DNA from 3 places in the Streptomyces violaceusniger Tu 4113 genome. Region 1 is predicted to be linked to each of the others. Evidence: riboswitches for the same ligand, from Rfam matches in the RefSeq annotation. Region 1 holds a riboswitch; each other region holds the start of a gene.
What was found. Region 1 has a riboswitch for cobalamin ahead of STRVI_RS19760 (hypothetical protein). Riboswitches for the same ligand answer to the same signal wherever they lie in the genome.
Positions count from the first base shown of each region.

Region 2: another riboswitch for cobalamin. It lies ahead of metE (5-methyltetrahydropteroyltriglutamate--homocysteine S-methyltransferase); the one in region 1 lies ahead of STRVI_RS19760 (hypothetical protein).
Region 3: another riboswitch for cobalamin. It lies ahead of STRVI_RS06360 (ribonucleoside-diphosphate reductase subunit alpha); the one in region 1 lies ahead of STRVI_RS19760 (hypothetical protein).

Region 1 is NC_015957.1:4,791,626-4,799,333, forward strand. It holds gene STRVI_RS19745 (glycoside hydrolase family 97 protein) at 1-1,123, opposite strand, end outside; gene STRVI_RS19750 (hypothetical protein) at 1,316-1,540, shown strand; gene STRVI_RS19755 (NAD-binding protein) at 1,763-3,688, shown strand; cobalamin riboswitch at 3,750-3,927, shown strand; gene STRVI_RS19760 (hypothetical protein) at 3,997-4,380, shown strand; gene STRVI_RS19765 (FAD-binding dehydrogenase) at 4,537-6,342, shown strand; gene STRVI_RS19770 (hypothetical protein) at 6,455-6,796, shown strand; gene STRVI_RS19775 (DMT family transporter) at 6,849-7,708, opposite strand, start outside.
Region 2 is NC_015957.1:6,883,853-6,891,560, reverse strand. It holds gene STRVI_RS27945 (zinc-dependent alcohol dehydrogenase family protein) at 1-828, opposite strand, end outside; gene STRVI_RS27940 (AraC family transcriptional regulator) at 933-1,880, shown strand; gene metE (5-methyltetrahydropteroyltriglutamate--homocysteine S-methyltransferase) at 1,963-4,281, opposite strand; cobalamin riboswitch at 4,446-4,667, opposite strand; gene STRVI_RS27930 (hypothetical protein) at 4,805-5,014, opposite strand; gene STRVI_RS27925 (helix-turn-helix domain-containing protein) at 5,161-6,075, opposite strand; partial or broken gene STRVI_RS27920 (endo-alpha-N-acetylgalactosaminidase family protein) at 6,241-7,708, opposite strand, start outside.
Region 3 is NC_015957.1:1,414,930-1,422,637, reverse strand. It holds gene STRVI_RS06385 (LPXTG cell wall anchor domain-containing protein) at 1-487, shown strand, start outside; gene STRVI_RS06380 (serine hydrolase domain-containing protein) at 832-1,989, shown strand; gene STRVI_RS06375 (IPT/TIG domain-containing protein) at 2,193-3,107, opposite strand; gene STRVI_RS06370 (hypothetical protein) at 3,580-3,867, shown strand; gene STRVI_RS52515 (DUF7196 family protein) at 3,919-4,083, shown strand; gene STRVI_RS06365 (GNAT family N-acetyltransferase) at 4,168-4,674, shown strand; cobalamin riboswitch at 4,855-5,014, shown strand; gene STRVI_RS06360 (ribonucleoside-diphosphate reductase subunit alpha) at 5,151-7,565, shown strand; gene STRVI_RS06355 (ribonucleotide-diphosphate reductase subunit beta) at 7,556-7,708, shown strand, end outside.

The DNA of each region.
Region 1 (7,708 bases):
TGTCGAGGTCGCGGTGGTGGATCCAGACCTGGATGCCCACATGCCGCTCGCGCGCGTAGTCCACGAGCTGCGGAATCCAGCTGTTGCGCGGCCAGTCGGGGTCGGTGACATCCCACTGGTCGGGGTCGAAGTACCAGCCCGCGTCGACCACCACATACGGCCAGCCGCGCTGGGCCGCGTAGTCCACGTACCCCTTCTGCATCGACAGGCTCTGCCCGGCCGGTTTGCCGCCCGCGAGCCAGGTCCACAGGGCGGGCCCGGGCCGGATCCACGAGGTGTCGGCGACCCGCGACGCGGGTGCCAGATCGTCGGTGAAGGTGGATTGGGTGACGGTCCCCAGATCGCCCACGATCAGCGCGCGCCAGGGTGTGCTGAGCGGTCCGTCGGACGCGACCCGCTGGTCCCAGAGCCCGATGCGGTACGTGGGCTGCCCCTGCTGATGGATCAGCCGGGCGGCGGAGTAGCGGCCGGTGAGATCCGACTCGGCGATCAGGGCGTAGCCGCCCGCCGTCTCGAAGAGCGCCTGGGCCATGTACTCACCGGTGGGCGCGGTCGCCGCGGTGTACTCCTTGAACAGGTTCTCGTTGTCCTTGCGGTAATCGCCCAGCCACGCGGCCGCGTCCGGCGGCAGGGTGAAGGCCGAGGTCTCGCTGAGGACATCACCGCTGCCGGAGGGCAGGACATAGCGATAGGCGACCCCGTCGTCCGAGACCCGCACCACGAGGTCCAGCCGGGCGCTCCCGCTGCCCCGGAACCGGAAGCGGGTCTCGGTCATCCGCGCCGTGCGCGAGCGCTCCTTGCCGACCGTCGACCGGTAGCGCTCCACGACGGTGCGGTCGTGGCGCCCCAGATAGCGCAGCCCGTGCGACAGATCCGCCCGTTCGGTGACGATGCCCACGGGCGAGGGCTCGAGCACCGTCCGTCCGCCCCGGGACACTTGGAGCGTCAGCGCTCCCGAGGCTCCGTCGAGCCGCAGTTGTGCGAGGGGACCGGAGTGGGGTGAGGGGCCGCGCACGGTCCAGGCGGAGTCCTTCGCCTGCGCGGGCCCGGTGATGAAGAGCGTCATGGCCAGGACGCCGCAGAGCAGAAATGCCACAGCGGAGCGTCGGTAAGATCTCGGCATCGTTGCCTCCCGAAGCGGATACGTTACCGAGTCATCCGATAACTGGGGAGGGGTCGGGCGGCATTACGCCCCGTCAAGGGTCAATGGGGCATGAGAGATCGGATCTATGAGTGGGCCGCTTCCCGGGACGAAGCTACGGGTAAGGGGTCGGCGGATGGACTCGCGTACGGTCCGGACAGGGAGGCGCACACGATGAGCGGCACGGCTCGACCCGGCGACCCGGACCGGGAGACGGCGCACCGGGAGACAGCTGACCGGGAGATGGCGGACCCGGATCCCGACCCGGCCCCGGCGCCTGCCGAGCCCGAGGGCGGGGAGTCCGCCTGCTGGCTGGATCGGGTCTGCGCCGACTGCGGCGCGATCCAGGACACCGCGCCCTTCGCCCGCTGTGCGCGCTGCGGAGTGCCCGGCGAGTGAGCACACGGGGCGTCCGGTCGCCGGCCCCCGGTGCCCAACTCCCTTGGGCAGCCCACCAGGTACGGTCTGATCATGACCGCCGGAGCGCGGGTGCCGACCGCAGGAGACCGCGGCCGCCGTACCCGCCCGGATGACCCATGGCATCACGGACCAACGGGGGGCTTCGCCGTCGTGTTCTCCACCTCCACCTCCGACCCGCCGTCCCCCTCGGGAACGGCCCACATGGTCGTCTGCGGTGACGACGCGCTCGCCCACCGCCTCGCCGCCGAGCTCCACTTCGTCTACCGGACACAGGTGACGGTCGTCATCCCCGGCGGCACCCCCCTGGCGGACCCGGCCGGGCAGCAGGTGGCCGGATGGCGGCCGGGAGGCCGTACCTCCGCGCTCTTCGGCCGGTTCAGCGCGGCCGTCGGGCGGGTCGCGCTGCCCCGGCAGACCGCGGACGACCCCGCTCCGGACGGGGGAGTGCGGGTCATGGAGGTCCCGGCGCTCGACGAAGAGGTGCTGACCGAGGCGGGTGCGGAGCATGCGACGGCGCTCGCCCTGGTCCATGACGACGACGAGGCCAACATCCACGCCGCCCTCCGTGCCCGCCGCCTCAACCCCCGGCTGCGGCTGGTGATCCGGCTCTACAACCGCAAGCTCGGCCAGCATCTGGAGGAACTCCTCGACGAGGCGGCGCGGGTGGCCGATCCCGGGATGGACGCGGCGGAGCTGGACGCCACCACCACCGTACTGTCGGACGCCGACACCGCGGCACCCGCGCTGGCGGCCACCGCCGTCGCGGGCACCAGCAAAGTGCTCCAGGCCGACGGGCTGCTGCTGCGCGCGGCCGAGCGCACCCCGCCCGGCCCCGACGAGGTGGCCCGCCCGGGGCTGTGCACCCTCGCCCTGCTCTCGTCCACCACCAGCGACCCCGGCGGCAGCGAGGGCTCCGACAGCAGCGGGGACGAAGGGCCCAAGCTGCTGCCCGGAGACGAGGAGGTGGCCGCCGCCACCGGCCGCGACACGGTGGTGCTCGAGGCCGTCTCCGCCACCGGCCCACCGCTGCCGCCACGGCGGCTCGGCACCCGCAGACTGCCGCTCGCCTCGCTGTTCTCCCGCCGACTGCGCTGGTCCGTCGCCGGAATGGCGATCGCCGTGCTCGCCCTCACCATCGCCTCCTGGCAGCTCACGGGCGCCGGTCTGCTCCGCGCCGCCTACCTCACGGTGCTGGACGTGCTGGCGATCGACGACCCGGCGCTCGACGAGCCCACCGGACGCAAGGTCCTCCAACTGCTGTCCGGGCTGACCGGACTGCTGATGCTGCCCGTCCTGGTGGCCGCCGCGCTCGAAGCGCTGGGCACCTTCCGCACCGCCTCCACGCTGCGCCGCCCTCCGCGCGGCCTCTCCGGCCACGTCGTGCTGCTCGGGCTCGGCAAGGTCGGCACCCGGGTGCTGGCCAGACTCCGGGAGATGGACATTCCCGTGGTGTGCGTGGAAGAGGACCCCGGGGCGCGCGGCATCCCGCTGGCCCGCAGGCTGGGGGTGCCGACGGTCATCGGCGATGTCACCCAGGAGGGCGTCCTGGAGGCCGCCAAGATCCAGCGGGCACACTCCCTGCTCGCCCTGACCAGCGTCGACACCACCAATCTGGAGGCGACGCTGTACGCCCGCTCGGTCAAGCCCCGGCTGCGGGTGGCGCTGCGCCTGTACGACGACCGCTTCGCCACCGCCGTCTACCGCACGCTGCGCGCGGCCCATCCGCGGGCCCTCACCCGCAGCCGCAGCGTCTCCAGCCTGGCGGCCCCGGCGTTCGCCGGAGCGATGATGGGGCGTCAGATCCTCGGCGCCATACCGGTCGAGCGCAGAGTGCTGCTCTTCGCCGCCCTGCATGTCGCCGGGCATCCGCAACTGGAGGGGCGTACCGTCGCCGAGGCGTTCGCGCCGGGCGCCTGGCGGGTGATCGCACTGGACGCGGCGGAACCCGCCGACCGGCAACGCGACCTCGCCGCGGCGCCTCCCTACGACGGTGCCACCCAGGCGCCCTCCCTGGTGTGGGATCTGCCCTCCGGCTATGTCCTGCGGCCGCACGATCGCGTGGTGCTGGCGGCCACCAGCCAGGGCCTGGGCGAAATCCTCGCGGGGGCGGCGGCCCGCCGGAACTGACGTCGAATCCGCCCGTGGTGCTCGCGGGAGCGGGGGCCACGTGGTGTGGCGGTGCCCGGGATGCGATGATGCCGGGCGACAAAGGCGACGGCGGAACGAGGAAGCCGGTGTGAATCCGGCGCGGTGCCGCCACTGTGATCGGCGAGCGGATCCCGAACAGGCCACTGCCCGTACGCGCGGGTGGGAAGGCCGGGACGAGCATCGACCCGAGAGCCAGGAGACTCACGCGGTCGCCTCCTCGACGGGGTGTGTCGATGTGCGGCTCCGCCGCGTGGGGGGCGGACTTCCCCGGAGGAGGGCGATGCACCATGCCTGTCAGGCCGACCGACCCGGTGCCATGCCGGGTGACCGTATGCCGGGACTGCTGTTGCGGCAGCCCCAAGGTGACCGGAATCGACCATGGGGCACAGATCGCACGGCTCGGTGAGGAAGCGCCCGTGCGCGTCTCCGAGTGTCTGGACGTCTGCGATCAGGCCAATGTGATCGTGGTGCAGCCATCGGCCGCCGGACGTGCCGCCGGGGGCAGGCCGGTGTGGCTCGGCCTGGTCAACGACCGGGATGCGACAGAGGACGTCGTGGCCTGGGTCACGGCGGGCGGCCCCGGCGTGGCGCCGCTGCCCGACATCCTCGATCTGTACGCCTTCTCGCCACGGCGGCGCGCCTCGCCCGAGCCGTCGTCCGGCGGACGCTGACCGGCCGAAGTTCCCTATGCCGCCCGGGAGTTGCTCATTGGGAGCAGGAGTCTGGCGGCCCCGCACCCTGTGGGCTACCGTCGGTAACACGTTGCCGTCGCGGCAACCCCCTTCGCATCTCCCGCACCCTCCGAACCCCCTTCCGGAAGGCAGCCCATGGAGAACTCCACAGAGAATGCCGCCTCGTTTGACGGGATCAGCCGCCGCCGCGCCCTGACGGCGGCGGGCGGTGTGCTCGCCGGCGCCGCGCTCGCCCAGGCGGCGGGTCCGGCCTTCGCCGCCTCCGGGGCGTCCTCGGACGCGGACGCCATCGTGGTCGGCGGCGGGCTCGCCGGGCTCGTCGCCACGGCGGAGCTGGCGGCCGCGGGACGCAAGGTGCTCCTCCTCGACCAGGAGCCCGAGAGCAACCTCGGCGGCCAGGCGTTCTGGTCCTTCGGCGGCCTGTTCTTCGTCGACTCCGAGGAACAGCGGCTGATGGGCATCAAGGACTCCCACGAACTGGCCTGGCAGGACTGGCTCGGCACGGCCGGCTTCGACCGCGGCGTCTCCGACCCCGGCGGCCAGGACTACTGGGCCCGCAAATGGGCCGAGGCGTACGTGGATTTCGCGGCCGGGGAGAAGCGGTCCTGGCTGCACGGGCTCGGCGTGCAGTGGTTCCCGATCGTCGGCTGGGCTGAGCGCGGCGGCGGCCTCGCGGACGGGCACGGCAACTCGGTGCCGCGTTTCCACGTCACCTGGGGCACCGGTCCGGCCGTGGTCGAGCCGTTCGAGAAGAAGGTGCGGGCCGCCGCGAAGGACGGGCGGGTGAGCTTCAAGTTCCGGCACCGGGTGGACGATCTGGTGGTCACCGGCGGTGCCGTCACCGGGGTCAGCGGCGCGATCCTGGAGCCGAGCGACGCCGCCCGCGGCAAGCCCACCTCGCGCACCGTGGTCGGCCACTTCGAGCTCAGCGCCCCGGTGGTGATCGTCACCTCGGGCGGTATCGGCGCCAACCACGATCTCGTACGGCGGAACTGGCCCGACCGGCTCGGCACACCGCCGAAGTTCATGGTCACCGGCGTCCCGGCGTACGTGGACGGCCGGATGCTCGCGATCACCGAGAAGGCGGGCGGACGGATCGTCAATCCCGACCGCATGTGGCACTACACCGAGGGCCTCAGGAACTACGCCCCGATCTGGCCGGGCCACGGCATCCGCATTCTGCCCGGCCCCTCGTCGATGTGGTTCGACGCGAAGGGCAAGCGCTTCTCCACCCCCGACATCCCGGGCTACGACACCCTGCACACCCTCGGGACGATCACCGCCACCGGCTATGACTACTCCTGGTTCGTCACCACCCAGAAGATCATGGCCAAGGAGTTCGCGCTCTCGGGCTCCGAGCAGAACCCGGACCTGACCAACAAGGACATCCTGCAGCTCCTCTCCCGCATCTGGCAGACACCCGAGCCGATCCAGCGGTTCCGGGACAAGGGCGAGGACTTCGTCGTCGCCAACACCTTGCCCCAACTGGTCGCGGGGATGAACAAGTTGACCGGCGACAACCTCATCGACCTGGCGGACCTCACCCGGCAGGTCGAGGCCCGCGACCGCGAGATCGCCAACCCGTACACCAAGGACGTCCAGGTCATGGGCATCCGCAACGCGCTCGCCTACCCCGGGGACACGCTCAGCCGCACCGCCTCCGCGCACCGGATCCTGGACCCGTCCGCCGGACCGCTGATCGCCGTGCGCCTCAACATCCTCACCCGCAAGACCCTCGGCGGTCTCCAGACCGACCTCTCCGGCCGCGTCCTGGACGGCTCCGGCAACCCGATCACCGGTCTGTACGCGGCCGGCGAGGTCTCGGGCTTCGGCGGCGGGGGAGTGCACGGCTACCGCTCCCTGGAGGGCACCTTCCTCGGCGGCTGCCTGTTCTCGGGCCGCGCCGCGGGCCGTGCGGCGGCGGCCGCGACCGCGACCTGAACCGGGGGACGGATGGACGGTGGCGCACCGGGTACATGGCAGACTCCTCCTGCGGTCCGCGGGCGGCCGGGACCAACCGCGGCCCGTCAAGTCGCCGGGGCAGGGAGGGTGCATGGGCGGGGACGATCCGCATATCCATGTCGAGTCGAAGGTCGTCCGAGGCGTCGCCGCCGTCCGCAACATGATGGCGTCCACCTTCGGGCTGGCCGGTGACCTGCCGAGCCGCATCGCCACCGGATGCGGAGTGCGGGCGCCGTACGCGATGACCTCTCCGCGTCCGGAGAACGTCACCTGCCTTGCCTGCCGCGAGTACGCGCGGCTGGAGCATCTGCGCTTCGCGGACGAGCTCGAACGGCTGGGGCTGATGCCCGGATCGACCATCAGCACGGACCAGGCGAAGCTGGCCGCGGACCGGCATCGCGACCTCGCGGAGCGGTTTTCGATCGCGGAGTGATGGGGCGGACGGCCAAGCGTTCGCCGCCCGCCCCCCTCGTCGACGGACTCCGCTACGGCACCCGCCCCGGGTCCGGCCGAGCAACCGTGTGCTCCGCCCCTGTGCGCTGTGGCGGCGTCACGCCTTCCGGCCGCTGTCGGCGCCGCCTGGAGACGGCTGTCGGGGCGGTGAGGACGGCCAGGCAGGCGAGGACGAGCGCGATGCCGGTCCAGCCGACGGCGGGGAGCCGTTCGCCGATGACCAGGACGGCGAGGACGGCGGCGACGGCCGGTTCGAGCAGGGAGAGCGTGGTCGCCGTGCTGGCGGGCACATGCGCCAGTCCCCAGCCGAACAGGACGTAGCCGGCGAACATGGGCACCACCGCCATGTAGGCGCCGACGGCCATATTGGACCCGGAGTCGAGCAGCGGGGCGCCGGTGACCAGGAGGACGGGCACGAGGAGCACCCCGCCCAAGCCGAACACCGCGCCCATCGCCGCGCGGGAGGAGATGCCGTGGGTGATCAGCCGGTGCGCCGCCCAGGAGTAGAGGGCATAGGTCGTGGCCGCGATGAGACCGAGCCCCACGCCGAGCATCGTGGCGGCCATGGATGGCTGCCCCCGGTCGCCGGGGTCCTGAGCGGCTTGGGCCGCGCACAGCATGAGGGTGCCCAGGAGGCCCAGGGCGGCGCCGAGTGTCCAGCGGCGCGTCAGCCGGCGGCGGTCCATGACGCGTTCGATCACGGCTGAGGCCAGTGGCGCCATGCCGATCGACACCACGGTTCCCACCGCCACTCCGGCCAGGTGCATCGAGCTGTAGAACGCCAACGGGTAGACCGCCACCGCGAACGCGCCGAGCAGTACGGTGCCGCGCCGCGCACGCAGTCGCGGGGCCTGACGGACGACGCTGGGGGCCGCGACCAGGGCTTGGAGCA
Region 2 (7,708 bases), 2.1 Mb from region 1:
GACGCTGATCGACCTGAGCGTGGCGGCGCGGCGGAAGAATCGCGTCACATCCATCCCGCTGCCCGACGCGAGATTGCCGACGAGGGCGATCTGCCCGCCGTGGGCGACGGCGTCGATGGACTGAGTGAGCGTTCCGGCGCCGCCGATCTCGACGACGCGGTCGGCGCCGCCGCCGGTGAGCGCCTGTACCCGTGCGCCCCACTCCGGTGTGCTGACGTAGTTGACGACATCGGACGCGCCGAGCGTGCCGAGCCGTCGGGCCTTTTCATCGCTGGATGTCGTGGCGAGCACGCGTGCGCCCGCCAGGCGGGCGAACTGCAACGCGAAGACCGACACCCCGCCCGAGCCCTGGACCAGGAGCGCGTCGCCCGGGCCGACTCCGCTCACCGCCGACCATGCGGTGAGCGCGGCACACGGAAGCGTGGCCGCTTCCTCGAAGGACAGATGGTCCGGCACGGCGACCAGGCTCTGCTCGTCGAGGGCGATGTATTCGGTGAGCCATCCATCGCGCTGCGTCCCGTGCAACTCCCCCCACTCGGGGAACCGACCGTACAGCCAGGTCGGATGGAAGGTGCTCACGACGCGATCCCCCACCCGGAACCGCGAAACCCCGTCCCCGACCGCCTCCACGACCCCCGCGCCGTCGGAGAGCGGGATGCGCCCCGGCGGCACCTCGATGGAATACCGGCCGGAGACGATGAGCAGGTCGCGCGCGTTGATGGAGCTGGCTTTCACGCGGACGAGCACTTCGCCCGCCGACGGAGTCGGCACCGGACGCGTGGCCGGGGCGACCGGGCCGCTGCCCGCCTCTACCTGGAATGTTCTCATTTCCCCTCCTTTGTTCTTGGATCACCTCCACGATAGGGCGGCCCGGCTGGACGATATGTATCCTGGCGTCCACGGTTTGGCGCAGATCGTCCAGGAGGGTGGAGATGGATCCCATTGACGACCTTCTCGCCACGATGAAGATCGAGGACGCGCGGTATGTGCGGGTGGACGCCCATGCGCCGTGGGGCATCTCGTTCCCTCCCCGGGACCTCGCCCGGCTTGTCCTGATCTCCAGTGGTTCGTGCCGGCTCGTCGCGGACACGCTCGCCGGGCCGCAGCGGCTGGAGGCGAACGACTGCTTCCTGGTCCGCGCGGGCGTGAGATTCACCCTTCAGGACACCACGGGCAGCGAGGTCGTCGACTGCGACGGACTGGTCTCCCAGGCTCCCGGCAACGCGGCGCGGGTCGGGGGTGACGGTGAGCTGACGCAGATCGTGTCCAGCCGGTTCGCCTTCGACGCCGTGGCGGCCGAACCGCTCTTCGCGCTGCTGCCGCCGTTGTTCCGGCTGAACCTGGACCACACCGCCGGCCACCTCCTGCGCACCACGTTCGACCTCATCGCGAGGGAGAGCGCGGCAGGCGGGCTCGGTGGTGGCTTCATCATGAGCCGGCTGTCCGACGTGCTCTTCGTCCAGGCACTACGGACCTGTTGCGCCGATGTCGGGGGCGGCACCGTCGGCTGGATCGCCGCACTGCGAGACCCCCGACTGGCCGTCGCCATGCGGGAGTTGCACACGGACCTGGCCCATCCCTGGACGGTCGACGAACTCGCCCGCAAGGCGGGGATGTCACGCTCGGCGTTCGCCGCCTCGTTCAAGGAGAAAACGGGGGACACCCCGCTGGGCTACCTCACCTCATGGCGCATGTACCGGGTGAAGGTGCTGCTCCGGGAGACGCCGCTGAGTGTCCAGGAGATCGCGGTCAGGGTCGGCTACGACACCGGGAGCGCGTTGAGCCGCGCCTTTTCGGCCAGGGAAGGCGTCACGCCCGGGGCCTGGCGGAAGGACGAGGCGCACCGTCGGCGTCCCCTGTCCGGCGCGACAGCCGCCTGACCACGTCCGGCGTCGGGCATTCGGCATTCGGCACCGGGGCCGGAGCGCGACGTGGCACTCCGGCCCCGGCCGGTCGTCCGGGTCAGGACGCGGGCAGCTCGCCGCGGACCGTACGGGCCGCCGCGACCAGGTTCCGCAGTGAGGAGCGGGTCTCGGGCCAGCCGCGGGTCTTCAGGCCGCAGTCGGGGTTGACCCACAGCCGCTCGGCGGGGATGGCCTTCAGGCCGGTGCGCAGCAGCTCGGCCGCCTCCAGCGCGCCGGGCACACGCGGGGAATGGATGTCGTACACACCGGGCCCGGCCTCGCGCGGATAGCCATGGGCGGCGAGCTCGCGGGCCACCTGCATATGGGAGCGGGCCGCCTCCAGGCTGATGACATCGGCGTCGAGGTCGTCGATCGCCTGGACGATGTCGCCGAACTCGGCGTAGCACATATGGGTGTGGATCTGGGTGCCGGGCCGTACGCCACCCGTGGTGAGGCGGAAGGCCTCGGTCGCCCAGGACAGATAGGCGGGCCGGTCCTCGGCGCGCAGCGGAAGGGTCTCGCGCAGGGCGGGTTCGTCCACCTGGATGACCGAGGTCCCGGCCGCCTCCAGGTCGCCCACCTCGTCGCGCAGGGCGAGGGCGACCTGACGGGCGGTGTCGCCGAGGGGCTGGTCGTCGCGGACGAAGGACCAGGCGAGCATGGTGACCGGGCCCGTGAGCATGCCCTTGACCGGGCGGTCGGTGAGGGACTGGGCGTAGGCCGTCCAGCGCACCGTCATCGGCTCGGGGCGCGAGATGTCACCGGCCAGGATCGGCGGGCGGACGTAGCGGGTGCCGTAGGACTGCACCCAGCCGTGCTGCGTGGCGAGATAGCCGGTGAGCTGCTCGGCGAAGTACTGGACCATGTCGTTGCGCTCGGCCTCGCCGTGCACCAGCACATCCAGGCCGGTCTTCTCCTGGAACGAGATCACCTCCTGGATCTCGGCCTTGATGTGCTCCTCGTACCCGGCCGTGTCGATCCGGCCCCCGCGCAGGTCGGCGCGGGCGGCGCGCAGTTCGCCGGTCTGCGGGAAGGAGCCGATGGTGGTGGTCGGCAGCAGCGGCAGGCGGAGGTGGGCGCGCTGGGCCGCGGCGCGCTCGGCGTACGGCTGGGAGCGGCGGGCGTCGGCCTCGGTGACCGCGCCGGTGCGGGCGCGGACGGCCGGGTCGCGGGTGATGGGGGAGTTGGCGCGGGAGGCGAGGGCGGCCCGGTTCGCGGCCAGTTCGGCGGGGATCGTGTCGGTGCCGCGGGCCAGGCCCTTGGCGAGGGTGACGATCTCCGTGGTCTTCTGCCGGGCGAAGGCCAGCCAGCGCAGGATCTGCGGTTCGATGTCCCGCTCGGCCGCCGCGTCGAGGGGGACATGCAGCAGCGAGCAGGAGGCGGCCACATCGACCCGGTCGGCCAGCCCCAGCAGGGTGCCGAGCCTGGCCAGGGACTTCTCCAGATCGTTGACCCAGATGTTGCGGCCGGCCACGACACCGGCGATCAGCCGCTTGCGGGGCAGCCCGCCGACGGCGGCCAGCGCGTCCAGATTCGCGGCGGCGGCCTCCGTGAAGTCCAGCGCCAGCCCCTCGACCGGGGCCTTGGCCAGCACGGGCAGGGCCTCGCCGAGGCGGTCGAAGTACGAGGCGATCAGCAGCTTCGGGCGGTCGGTGAGGGCGCCGAGATCGCGGTAGGCGCGGGTGGCGGCGTTCAGCTCGGCCGGCGTGCGGTCCTGGACCAGGGCGGGCTCATCGAGCTGCACCCACTCGGCACCGGCCGCCCGCAGATCGGCCAGCACCTCGGCGTACACCGGAAGCAGACGGTCCAGGAGGGTGAGCGGCTCGAAGTCCGCGGGTGCGCCCGGGGCGGGCTTGGCGAGCAGGAGGTAGGTGACGGGCCCGACCAGGACCGGCCGCGCCGCCAGACCGAGGCCGAGGGCTTCCGTCAGCTCCGCGACCGGCTTGGCGGAGTCGGCCGCGAACACCGTGTCCGGACCCAGCTCCGGAACCAGGTAGTGGTAGTTGGTGTCGAACCACTTGGTCATCTCCAGCGGCGCGACGTCCTTTGTGCCCCGCGCCATCGCGAAGTAGCCGTCGAGCGGGTCGGCGGCGACGGCGTCCCGGTGGCGGTCGGGGATCGCGCCGACCATGACGGTGGTGTCCAGCACGTGGTCGTAGTACGAGAAGTCACCCGTGGGAACTTCGTCGATACCCGCCCCGGCCAACTGCCGCCAGGTGGTGCTGCGCAGTTCGGCGGCGGTGGCCCTGAGCGCGTCGGCGGTGACGCGGCCCTTCCAGTAGCCCTCGATCGCCTTCTTCAGTTCCCGGTTCGGGCCCTGGCGGGGGTAGCCGTACACGGTGGCCCGTGCTGCCGCGGCTGCGGACTTCGGTGTCACGGAGATCTCCTTCGCGAGATGAATCCCTGAGATCCCGGCGACGGGAGGAGAGCGCGAAGGGTGACGTACCGGGCTTTCGGCCTCGCGCGGCAAAAGCGTGGCGACCTGCCCGGTATGTACGCCGACCCGCCCTCGAGGTCACCGAGATGTCCGCGCACGAGTCGTCCGTACGCGGGCAGATGGCAGGTCTTCGGACTCACGGGCGCGTCCTCCTGGGGGAGGACACCTAGTGGCCGTCGCTTCCCAGGCCCGCTCACCGGACCCAGTGCGTATGACGGCGGTCGTTCCCGCTCACCGCTGCGGGGCAGTCCCGGATTCCCACCGGGTTCCCTCTTACGACGCATCCCGCCTGGCGGACGGGGCGAACCAACTACACCGGCCAGCCTACGGGGCCGTCCGGCGGTGTGCAGGGGGCGGTCCGGAATTCGGGACGGTGAATGGGAACACGCGATGGCCGAGGGTACGGCCGGTGCCGCCCGGGCCGTGCACCGGCCGCACCCCGTCCATCAGCGAGTTCAGGGGGTCAGCACGCGCCGGAGTCCGACCCGCCCGCCAGATTGACCGGCACGGTGACGAAGGAGAACTGGTTGCTGGCGCACACGCCGGGGAAGGCCGTGCTGCTGGAGTTGTTGACGGTGACATCGGGCGCGTCGTCCGCGATGGCGCCGCCCGCGCCGACGGCGAGGGACGCGGCGGTGAGGGCGAGCGTGGACAGGGCGGTCCGGATACGCATGGGAACTCCTTGCTGGGAATCTGCCGCCGGATATGACCGGCTTCGCATGCATGGTGCCCCTTTGGCAGGGCACTCGCGGCCCACCGTCCCCCCAATGGCGGAAGCCGCCCCCGCAGCCGTCCGGCCGGCCCAAGACGCGCGTCCGGTCATCCGCCGCCGCGCCGACCGTCGTCCGCCGGTGCGGAGGGCGGAATCGTCGGTGGGCGGCTGGGGTCGGGGACGCGGTCGGTGAAGCCGCCGGGGACCGAGCGGCACTGCTGCTCGCGGAAGTGGACCGGTGCCGTGCCCACTCGGCGGGCGAACAGTCTGCTGAAGTAGGCCGGATCGTCGTAGCCGACGCGGCGGGCGATGGCGGCCACCGGCAGTTCGGTGCCGACGAGGAGTTCCTTGGCGCGGCCCAGCCGGATTCCGAGGAGGTAGTCCTTGGGGCTGCACCCCGCGCCGCGGCGTACCGCGGTGCGCAGTTCGGCCGGTGTCATGCCGTGCCGGGCGGCGTGTTCGGTCACCGAGAGCGGCTGGAAGGCGTCCCGGGCCAGGGCCTGGAGCACCGGATGCCCGTCGGCGCCGGTGTCGGCGCGGGCGCGGCGGAGGGCGACGAGGAGTTCATGGACGGCGGCTGCGGTCTCGACCTCCAGGAACGGGTTGCCCTGGCGCGCGGCGCGGGCGATCCGGCCGATGGCCGTACGGGCGGTGGCGGTGTCGGTGAGTGCGACCACGGGGCCGTCCGCGTCGAGATAGCCCAGGTCGGCGTAGGCGGCGGTGGCCGGTCCTGTGAAGTCGACGAACGCCTCGTCCCATCCGGTGTCCGGGTCCGGGGCGTAGTGGTGGGTGACACCGGGGGTGAGCCAGAGCAGCGCGGGCGCGGTGACGGTGCGGCGGCGGCCGTCCGCGCCGCGGAACCATCCGCGGCCCGCGCTGATGACCACCGCCACATGGTGGTCCAGGACGCGCGGGCCGACGACGGGCAGGGCGCCGTGCTGGAGGCCGACGCCCAGACACACCAGGCCGAGGCGGTGATGGGCCGGGCTGGGCGTGAAGTACCGCATCCAGGTGTGATACATCCGCGGTCCCCTCCGGTCGGCTGCTCCCATCACTCGCCGATCTTTGTCCACGGACTGCCTGGCCGCCAAGGGGAGGGGGGTCCTGGCGGAGGCTTACCAGAGGTGGGGGTGGCGGAGGGAGCCGGGCTGTGGATGTCTTCGTGCTGCCCCGCTCCCTCCGCCGTGTCAGTCCAGTTCCTCCACGGTGAAGGAGTCGAGTGTGAACTCCGCGGTTCCGCTGTCACCGGTCTTGCGCAGCCCCACCCACATCTCGCCGTCCGCGGGCGCGGTGACGGTGTAGCTGTGGGTGGCCCGCCCGGTGGCGGCGGGCAGGGGGGTGCGCTGAAGCTCGCGCGGTTCGGGTTCGTCCACGGCCGTGATCCAGGCGTACTGACCGGCCGCCTCGTTGGCGTACGTCAGGCTCACCCGGTAGCGCCGCCCCGGGCGGAAGCGGGCGGTGTGCGGCACGGTGCGGTAGACGAGGCCCGCGTTCTCGCCGCGTGACTTGAGGGACTGGCCGCCTTCGAGCACATCGTCGATCACCTTGCCGTTCCATCCGGCCTGGGTGAACGGGGCGTGCCGCTGGGCGATATGGGTGCGGGGGTCGGTCACCCCGCCCGCGTCGCCCTTGACGAACGGGCCCCAGCCCTGTGGCACCCGCTCGAAGTCCTCGTACACCAGGGTGCCCGGCTTCGTCGTGCGCCGGGCCCGCACCACTCGCAGCCGGTCGAAGCGGACCCGGGCGCTGCCCTCGGCCACCGCCAGGGTGAGGGTGACCGGCCCGCCGCCGTCGGGGACGGTGAAGGAGGTGAACATCCGCTGGAAACGGGTGCCGTGTTTGCGGTCGGCGGCCAGGTGGTTGACGGCGGTCGAGGTCTCGGTCCAGTTCTCCGCGGTGACGCCGTCGGCGGTGTGCACCCGCAGCGCGGCCCGCCGCCGCTCACCGGCCTTCGCGCCCACTTCCACCTGTACGGAGGCCACATAGCCGCCGGGGGCCAGCCGGTCGAGTCGCTGGCCGACGGTGGCGGCCGCGCCCTCGCCGAAGACCAGCTCGTAGTCGCCGAGCGTGCTGCGTTCGACGGTGGCCGGGCCGGTGGTCTGCCACCCGCGCAGCGATCCGGAGTGGAAACCGGGGTCGTACAGCGGGGTGCCCTCGCCCCAGCCGGGGGCCTCCTGGGCACGGGCCCGGGAGCGCAGCACCACGTACGGGGCGTCGGGGTCGGCGGTGATGCTGACGTGGCCGTCGCGCACCGGCAGGGTGACCGGCTCGGCGCGCCCCTGGTCGGTGAGGCGGTACAGCACCACGGACCGCTGCCCCGACCAGCCGCGCGGCAGCCGCCAACGGCTGGTGCCACCCGCCGGGTTGTAGTGGTAGAGCTTGGCCGGGTCGGTGGCCTCGCGCGGCTCCCAGGGCAGCAGATAGCCGCCGCCGTCGTAGACCAGCCGCTCGTCGGTGGTGATGCGGCGGACGCCCCCGGTGTCGGTGACCGAGGTGTGGCCGGGCCCCTCGAAGGTGATCTCGTGGTCGTCCCAGGTGCGGATGGGGTGCGCCTGGAGGTATTTGGCGGGCAGGCTGTGGGTCCAGATGAGCCGGTAGAAGGCGGTCCAGTCGGTTTTGCCGGTCCAGCCCTCGAAGTTGCCCATCCGGGGGATG
Region 3 (7,708 bases), 3.4 Mb from region 1:
CACCAAGGGCCAGGAGGTCTGGGTGATCACCGTCGGCGGCGTGGACTTCTCCAAGGCCCCCAAGCGGAACATCAGCCGCACCCAGTTCAACCTCGAGCACCGCGGCCTGGACAAGACCACCAAGACCTCCACCGGTGCCGAAACGACCTACCGGGACACCGAGACCACCTATCTCGGAGGCACCTCCGGCAAGCTCCCCGGCGACGACCCCACCCCGACGCCCACTCCGACACCGACGCCGACGCCAACCGATAAGCCCACGGACAAACCGACCGACCAGCCGACCACTCCGGCGCCCGACCCGTCCACCCCGGGCGGCGGCGACGGCAGCCAGCCCCCCGCCACCAAGGACCCGGACGGAAACCTCGCCCACACCGGATCCGACACCCCTGTGGCTCTGATCGCGGGCATCGCCGCGGCTCTCGCAGCGGTCGGCGGAACGCTGGTGTGGTGGATGCGGCGCCGCAAGACCACCCAGGACGGCTAGTCGGTTTCGCTGGAATCGGTGGCTCGTTGATCCGGGGACGGCTCCTCGATCGTGCGAGCACATCAGCACGCGGCCGGGGCCCCGAAAAGGGGCTCCGGCCGGCGAGCCGGCCGACAACCCGCGACCTGCCGCCGGCATCCCAGGTGAGGCGCTGACCGGCCATGTGCCGGAGGCGGCCCGGGCGACCGCTTCCGACGTCGAGCCGGTGCTGACCCGGGGGCTGTCCCCACCACGTTCGTTACAGGCAGCCGGACGCTGATCCGGCGGGACAGCAGGATCGCCCCGAGCGATCGTGATCGGAAAAGCTGAAGGCCGGTTTCGCGAGACTTCCCAGGAGTTCACTCGTGCGCAAACAGGCAGGTCAAAAGGTTCGTTCGGCCCGATGCGGGCACGGGTGGCGCGGGGCCGGTGCCGCTGTCGCCGTGGGGGCCGTGATGATCGGCGCCCTGGCGCCGCAGGCGGCCTTCGCCGGCGCCCGCCCGGACCGCGGCGTCCAGCAGGGACTGAACGCGCTGGTACATGCCGATGGAGTCCCCGCCGCGCTGGCGAGCGTGCGGGACCGGCACGGTCACACCCGTACCTACACCGCCGGGATCGGCGACCTGGCCACCGGCGCCGAGGTGCCCCCGGACGGACAGGTGCGCATCGGCAGCAACACCAAGACGTTCACCGCCGTGGTCGTGTTGCAGCTGGTCGCCGAGGGGAAGGTCGGCCTCGACACGCCGATCGAGACCTACCTGCCCGGCCTGGTGCGCGGCGAAGGCATCGACGGGCGTCGCATCACGGTTCGCCACCTGCTGCAGCACACCAGTGGGTTGCCCGACTACGTCCCGTACCTCGACGACGAGCCCCGCTCCTACACCCCGCCCGAGCTGCTCGCCGCCGCCCTCCGGCACAAGGCCGACTTCGAACCCGGAACGAGCTGGCGGTACAGCAACACCAACTACGTCCTCGCCGGCATGCTGATCGAGAAGGTCACCGGACACTCGTACGCCGAGGAGGTCGACCGGCGCGTCATCAAGCGCCTGGCGCTGCGCCACACCTACTTCCCGAAGCCCGGCGAGGTGGACATCCGCGAGCGCCACCCCCACGGTTACGACCGGAGTTCGGCCGACGCACCCTGGCAGGACGTCACGGAGCTCAACCCCTCCTGGGGCTGGGCGGCCGGGCAGATGGTGTCCACCAACTCCGACCTCAACCGCTTCTTCTCCGGGCTGCTGTCCGGGCGTCTCCTCCCGGCGGCCCAGCTCGCCCAGATGCGCACGACCGTCCCCGCCGCGTACTTCGGTCCCGGTGCCCGCTACGGGCTGGGCCTGGTGAGCAAGCCGCTGTCGTGCGGCGGCGTCTACTGGGGCCACGGCGGCAGCACCACGGGCTACGAAACCCGGGGCGGGGCCACCGACGACGGCCGCGCCGCCGAGCTCGCGGTGACCACGCAGCCGGGCGACCCGGCGGTCATGCGGCACGTGGACACGGACGTGGACCGGGCGTTCTGCCGCTGAGCTCAAGACGGCCCATAGGGGCCCAGTACGGCCTTGGGGACCAGCCCCTCGGCGCGGAGGCGGCATAGTGCCGCTCGGCGGCCCCGGCGCGGTGCTCACGGAAGGTGACCGGTGAGTCCTCAGCAGTTCGAACGGACGTCGCCGGTCACCGGGCCCTGATGGAAGGGGCCCGATGACCGGCACGGTTCGGCCGGATGTGCGCGTCAGACGTAGAGGAAGCCGCCGGGGACGGTGACGGTCCCGGTGGCCGTCACCAGCGTGACGGTCGCGGTGCCGGGCACCCCGGGCGGGGTGGTGCCGGTGACCGTGGTGGCGGTGGCGGTCACACCCGTGGCGGGAACGCCGTTGAACAGCACGCCCAGCACGCTGCCGAGGTTGGTGCCGTTGATGGTGAACGCGGTGCCGCCGGCGGCGGGTCCGGTGGCGGGCGTGATGTTGGTGGGCGCCGGGGCGGGCGGCGCGACGAAGTAGGTGAAACCGCCGGGGACGGCGGCGGTGCCGTTCGGGCCGCTCAGCACCACAGCGACGGTGCCGCCCCCGGGCGGGCCTGCCGGGGTGATGCCGATCAGGCTGGTCCCGCCCGGGTTGATGGTCAGGATGGCCGACGGGACCCCGCCGAAGGTGACACTGGTGACACCGGTCAGGTTGGTGCCCGTGATCAGGTACAGGGTGCCGCCGGTGGTCGGCCCCACGGTCGGAGTGATGGAGAAGGCGGTGGGCGGCGTCGGCGCCACGTAGGTGTACACCTGGCTGTTGCTGGTGCCGGCGGTGGTGGTGACCAGGACCTGGACGGACCCGGGCGCGTGCGGCGGGGCTATCACCACGATGACGTCGTTGGTGGGGTTGCCCGGCCAGCCGCCACCGGGCCAGCCACCGCCGCCCCAGCCGCCGCCCCAGTCACCGCCACCGGAACTGCTCTGGCTGACGATCTGGGCGGGCACGCCGCCGAAGGTCACGCTGATGACATTGCGCAGGTTCTGCCCGTTGAGCTGGACGAGGTTCCCACCGGCGGCGGGGCCCGAGTTGGGCACCACGGACAGCAGCAACGGCGGCCCCACCTGCGACGGGGGCCAGTTGGCCGCGGTGGGGGCGGCGGTCGCGAGAGCGGTCGAGGTCATGGTTGGTCCTCCCGGGGAGGGGTCGGGTGTGCGCCGACGGCATGCCGATGTCGTGGGCAGGCCGCTGGTCAACGCCTCGTCGTCGCCGCGTCGTGGCAGGCGCGGTCGAGGCAGGCCGGCACCGGAGGAACGGAAAGCCGCCGGGCGGCCGGTCAGGGCGCGGAAGCGATGCGCCGAATGAGAGCGGAACTACGGGACGAACGCCCGGCTCCTGGATGGCCTACGAGGTATGGGGCACCCTCGGCGGCACGTTTCCAGTTATCCACGCCCACCCCCGTCGCTCAAGGTTCCAGGGCTGCCATCACTCGTTTGGCGCATCTGGGCGCGCCCGGCGGCGAGCTTGTATGACAAGCGCTCCGCTATTCGGGGGAACGCGCGGCCGGAGTATGGCCTGCCGTCCTCCACCGTGCCTCTAATGAGTGACATCGGCAGTGCCAACCCGTGCGGGACCACCCGGGGAGGGAGCGATCCGATGAGCCTCGCCGCGTTCCTCCTCGCCCTCGGCACCACCTGCCGTATCACCCGCTTCATCACCAAGGACACGCTGGCGGCGGGGTTCAGAACCTGGGTCGCCGACCGCTTCGGCGACGACTCCCGGCCCTCCTACCTCGTCAACTGCGGCTGGTGCACCAGCACCTGGGTCGCCGCAGCCATCGCCGTCTACGCCTCCTTGCTGCACACCACCGCGTGGTTCCACCTCCCGGCCACCGCCCTGACGCTCTCCTACCTCGCCGGGGTCGCCTCGCGGTGGCTGGACTGACACCGACCTGCACTGGGCTCGAGGGAGACTCGAGGGAAAGGAACGGCAGCCATGGCCTGCAACTGCGGCGGAGGGGCACGTGGCCCGCGACCCGTTGTCGTCTATGAGTTGACGCTGCCGGACGGCACGGTCCGGCGCTATTTCACCTATCAGGAGGCCGACGCCGCCAATAAGCGCGCGGGCTCCACCGGAGTGATCAACACCGCCGTCCAGTGACGGCGAAGCGCGGCGAGTAACGCCGAAGACCGGCGCCGGCGGCATGGCGGCCCCGCTGTCAGTGGTGTGCGGCAGACTGCGGACATGGACATCACGATCAGACGCGCGCGGGACGAGGAACTGGACGGAATCGGCGAGCTCACCGCGCAGGTGTATCTCGGGGACGGGCTCCTGGACTTCGGCGACAGTGATCCATATCTCACCACCCTGCGCGACGCCCGGCGCCGGGCCGCCGAGGCCGAGCTGCTGGTCGCGGCGGACGCGGCGAGTGACGAGGTGCTGGGGGCCGTGGCGTTCGCCGTGTACGGCGGGGCGTATGCGGAGCTGGCCCGGCCCGGCGAGGGCGAGTTCCGGATGCTGGCCGTGCGGGCGGAGTCGCGGCGGCGCGGGGCGGCCGAGGCGCTGGTGCGCGCCTGCCTGGACCGGGGGCGCGCGCTGGGGCTGCGGCGGATCGTGATCAGCAGCCAGCAGTCCATGACCGCCGCCCACCGGCTGTACGGTCGGCTGGGGTTCGTACGAGCCCCGGAGCGGGACTGGTCGCCGATAGCCAAGTTGGAGCTCACCCTGTGGGCGTTCACCGTGGAGCTGTGACGACCGGCGGCGCGCGCCCTGGGCCCATGGGCTCTCGCGCGCCGGGCAACGGGCTCTCGCGCGCCGGGCTACGGACTCGCGTGCGCGCCGGGCCACGCCCCGCCACGGGCCCCAGGTCACGGGCCACCTTCGGAACGCATTAGCACATTCATGCGAAACTCCGCACCTCGCGACACAAGATATGGGGGTGCGTGCGTCGGCCGACACAAGATGTATGCTCGTCCTCGCTGCCGCCGCAGGGAAATCCGGTGGGAATCCGGAACTGTCCCGCAACGGTGTACGTGTGCGCTTATGCGGCGTGCCCGTAAGTCCGAGCACCTGCCGACAGCCCTGTGTGAACACGTCCCCCGGCCTCGAGGGTTGGGCCGATGGACGCTGCGTGGTGTGCCTGACGTACGAGGAGTACGGCATCGGCATGCCCGTACGCGCCCATCGCACCCCCTCGTGGCCCCGGCCGAGCGAGGGAGAGCACCTCAGTGACCATCGCGCCCGCAGATCCGGTTTCAGAGCAGGCGGTTTCTCAGGCAGCGCACGACGCGCCCGGAACCGCCCTGCTGCGGACCCTCACCGGACTCACCGCCGACCTGCCTGCCACCGACCCCGGTAAGGTCGCGGCCGCCGCCCTGCGCGGCCGCCATCCCGGCTCGGACGAGGCGGAGTTGCGCGGCCTGGCGATTGAGGCGGCCGCCGGGCTGATCGCCGAGGAGCCGGAGTACTCGCGGCTGGCCGCGCGGCTGCTGGCGCTCACCATCACGGAGGAGGCGGCCGGGCAGGGCGCGGTCTCCTTCTCCACCTCCGTCCAGGTGGGCCACCGTGAGGGCCTGCTCGCCGACTCCACCGCGGAGTTCGCCGCCGCCCACGCCGCACGGCTGGACGCGCTGGTGGAGCGGGCCCTGGCCGACGGCGCCGACAAGCGCTTCGGCTACTTCGGACTGCGCACCCTCTACAGCCGCTATCTGCTGCGCCACCCCATCACCCGTCAGGTGATCGAGACCCCGCAGCACTTCCTGCTGCGGGTGGCCTGCGGGCTCGCCGAGGACCTCTCGGAGCGGGCGCTGGACGACGTGGCCGAGCTGTACCGGCTGACCAGCACGCTGTCGTATCTGCCCAGCTCCCCCACGCTGTTCAACTCCGGCACCCGGCATCCGCAGATGTCGTCCTGCTATCTGCTGGACTCGCCGCTGGACGAGCTGGACTCGATCTACAACCGCTACCACCAGGTGGCGCGGCTGTCGAAGCACGCGGGCGGCATCGGCCTGTCCTACTCCCGTATCCGGGCGCGCGGTTCGCTGATCCGGGGCACCAACGGGCACTCCAACGGCATCGTGCCGTTCCTGCGCACGCTCGACGCCTCGGTGGCCGCCGTCAACCAGGGCGGCCGGCGCAAGGGCGCGGCCTGCGTCTACCTGGAGACCTGGCACGCGGACCTCGAGGAGTTCCTGGAGCTGCGGGACAACACGGGCGAGGAGGCCCGCCGTACCCACAACCTGAACATCGCCCACTGGATCCCGGACGAGTTCATGCGCCGGGTCGAGGCGGACGCCGACTGGTCGCTGTTCTCCCCGGTCGACGCGCCCGCTCTGGTGGACCTGTGGGGCGACGAGTTCGACGCCGCGTACCGGAAGGCCGAGGCCGAGGGGCGGGCGGTCAAGCAGGTCCCGGCGCGGCAGTTGTACGCCCGGATGATGCGCACCCTCGCGCAGACCGGCAACGGCTGGATGACGTTCAAGGACGCCGCCAACCGCACCGCCAACCAGACCGCCGAGCCCGGCAGGGTCGTCCACTCCTCGAACCTGTGCACCGAGATCCTGGAGGTCACCAACGACGGCGAGACCGCCGTGTGCAACCTCGGCTCGGTCAACCTCGCCGCGCACCTGGACGAGGACGGGCAGGTGGACTGGGAGCGCCTGGACGCCACCGTCCACACCGCCGTGACCTTCCTCGACCGCGTGGTGGACATCAACTTCTACCCCACGGACGAGGCCGGGGCCTCCAACTCCCGCTGGCGCCCGGTGGGTCTGGGCCTGATGGGGCTGCAGGACGTCTTCTTCCGGCTGCGGCTGCCGTTCGACTCGCCCGAGGCCAAGGCGCTCTCCACGCGGATCTCCGAGCGCATCATGCTCGCCGCGTACGAGGCGTCCTGCGAGCTCGCCGAGCGCCACGGCCCGCACCCGGCCTGGTCCGAGACCCGCACCGCGCGCGGTGTGCTGCACCCGGACCACTACACGGACGCGGTGGCCACCTGGCCGGAGCGCTGGGAGGCGCTGCGCACCCGGATGGCGAAGTCCGGGATGCGGAACTCGCTGCTGCTGGCGATCGCGCCGACCGCGACCATCGCCTCCATCGCGGGCGTCTACGAATGCATCGAGCCGCAGGTCTCCAACCTCTTCAAGCGCGAAACGCTCAGCGGGGAGTTCCTGCAGGTCAACTCGTATCTGGTGGACGACCTCAAGAAGCTGGGCGTCTGGGACGCCCATACCCGCGAGGCGCTGCGCGAGTCCAACGGCTCGGTCCAGGAGTTCTCCTGGGTGCCCGCGGACGTACGGGACCTGTACCGCACCGCGTGGGAGATCCCGCAGCGCGCCCTGATCGAGATGGCGGCGGCCCGCACCCCGTACCTCGACCAGAGCCAGTCGCTGAACCTCTTCATGGCCTCGCCGACCATCGGCAAGCTCAGCTCGATGTACGCGTACGCCTGGAAGCGCGGCATCAAGACCACGTACTACCTGCGCTCGCGTCCGGCCACCCGGATCGCCCAGAGCGCCCGTGGCGGCGGCGCCGCCGCCACCGCGCCCGCCCCTGCCCTCATCCCCGTACAGCAGGCTCCGGCCGAGGCCGACGCCATCGCCTGCTCCCTGGAAAACCCCGAGTCCTGCGAGGCATGCCAGTAACCATGAGTGACACCAAGAACCTGCTCGACCCGGGCTTCGAACTCACCCTGCGGCCGATGCGGTACCCGGAGTTCTACGACCGCTACCGCGACGCGATCAAGAACACCTGGACCGTGGAGGAGGTCGACCTCCACTCCGACGTC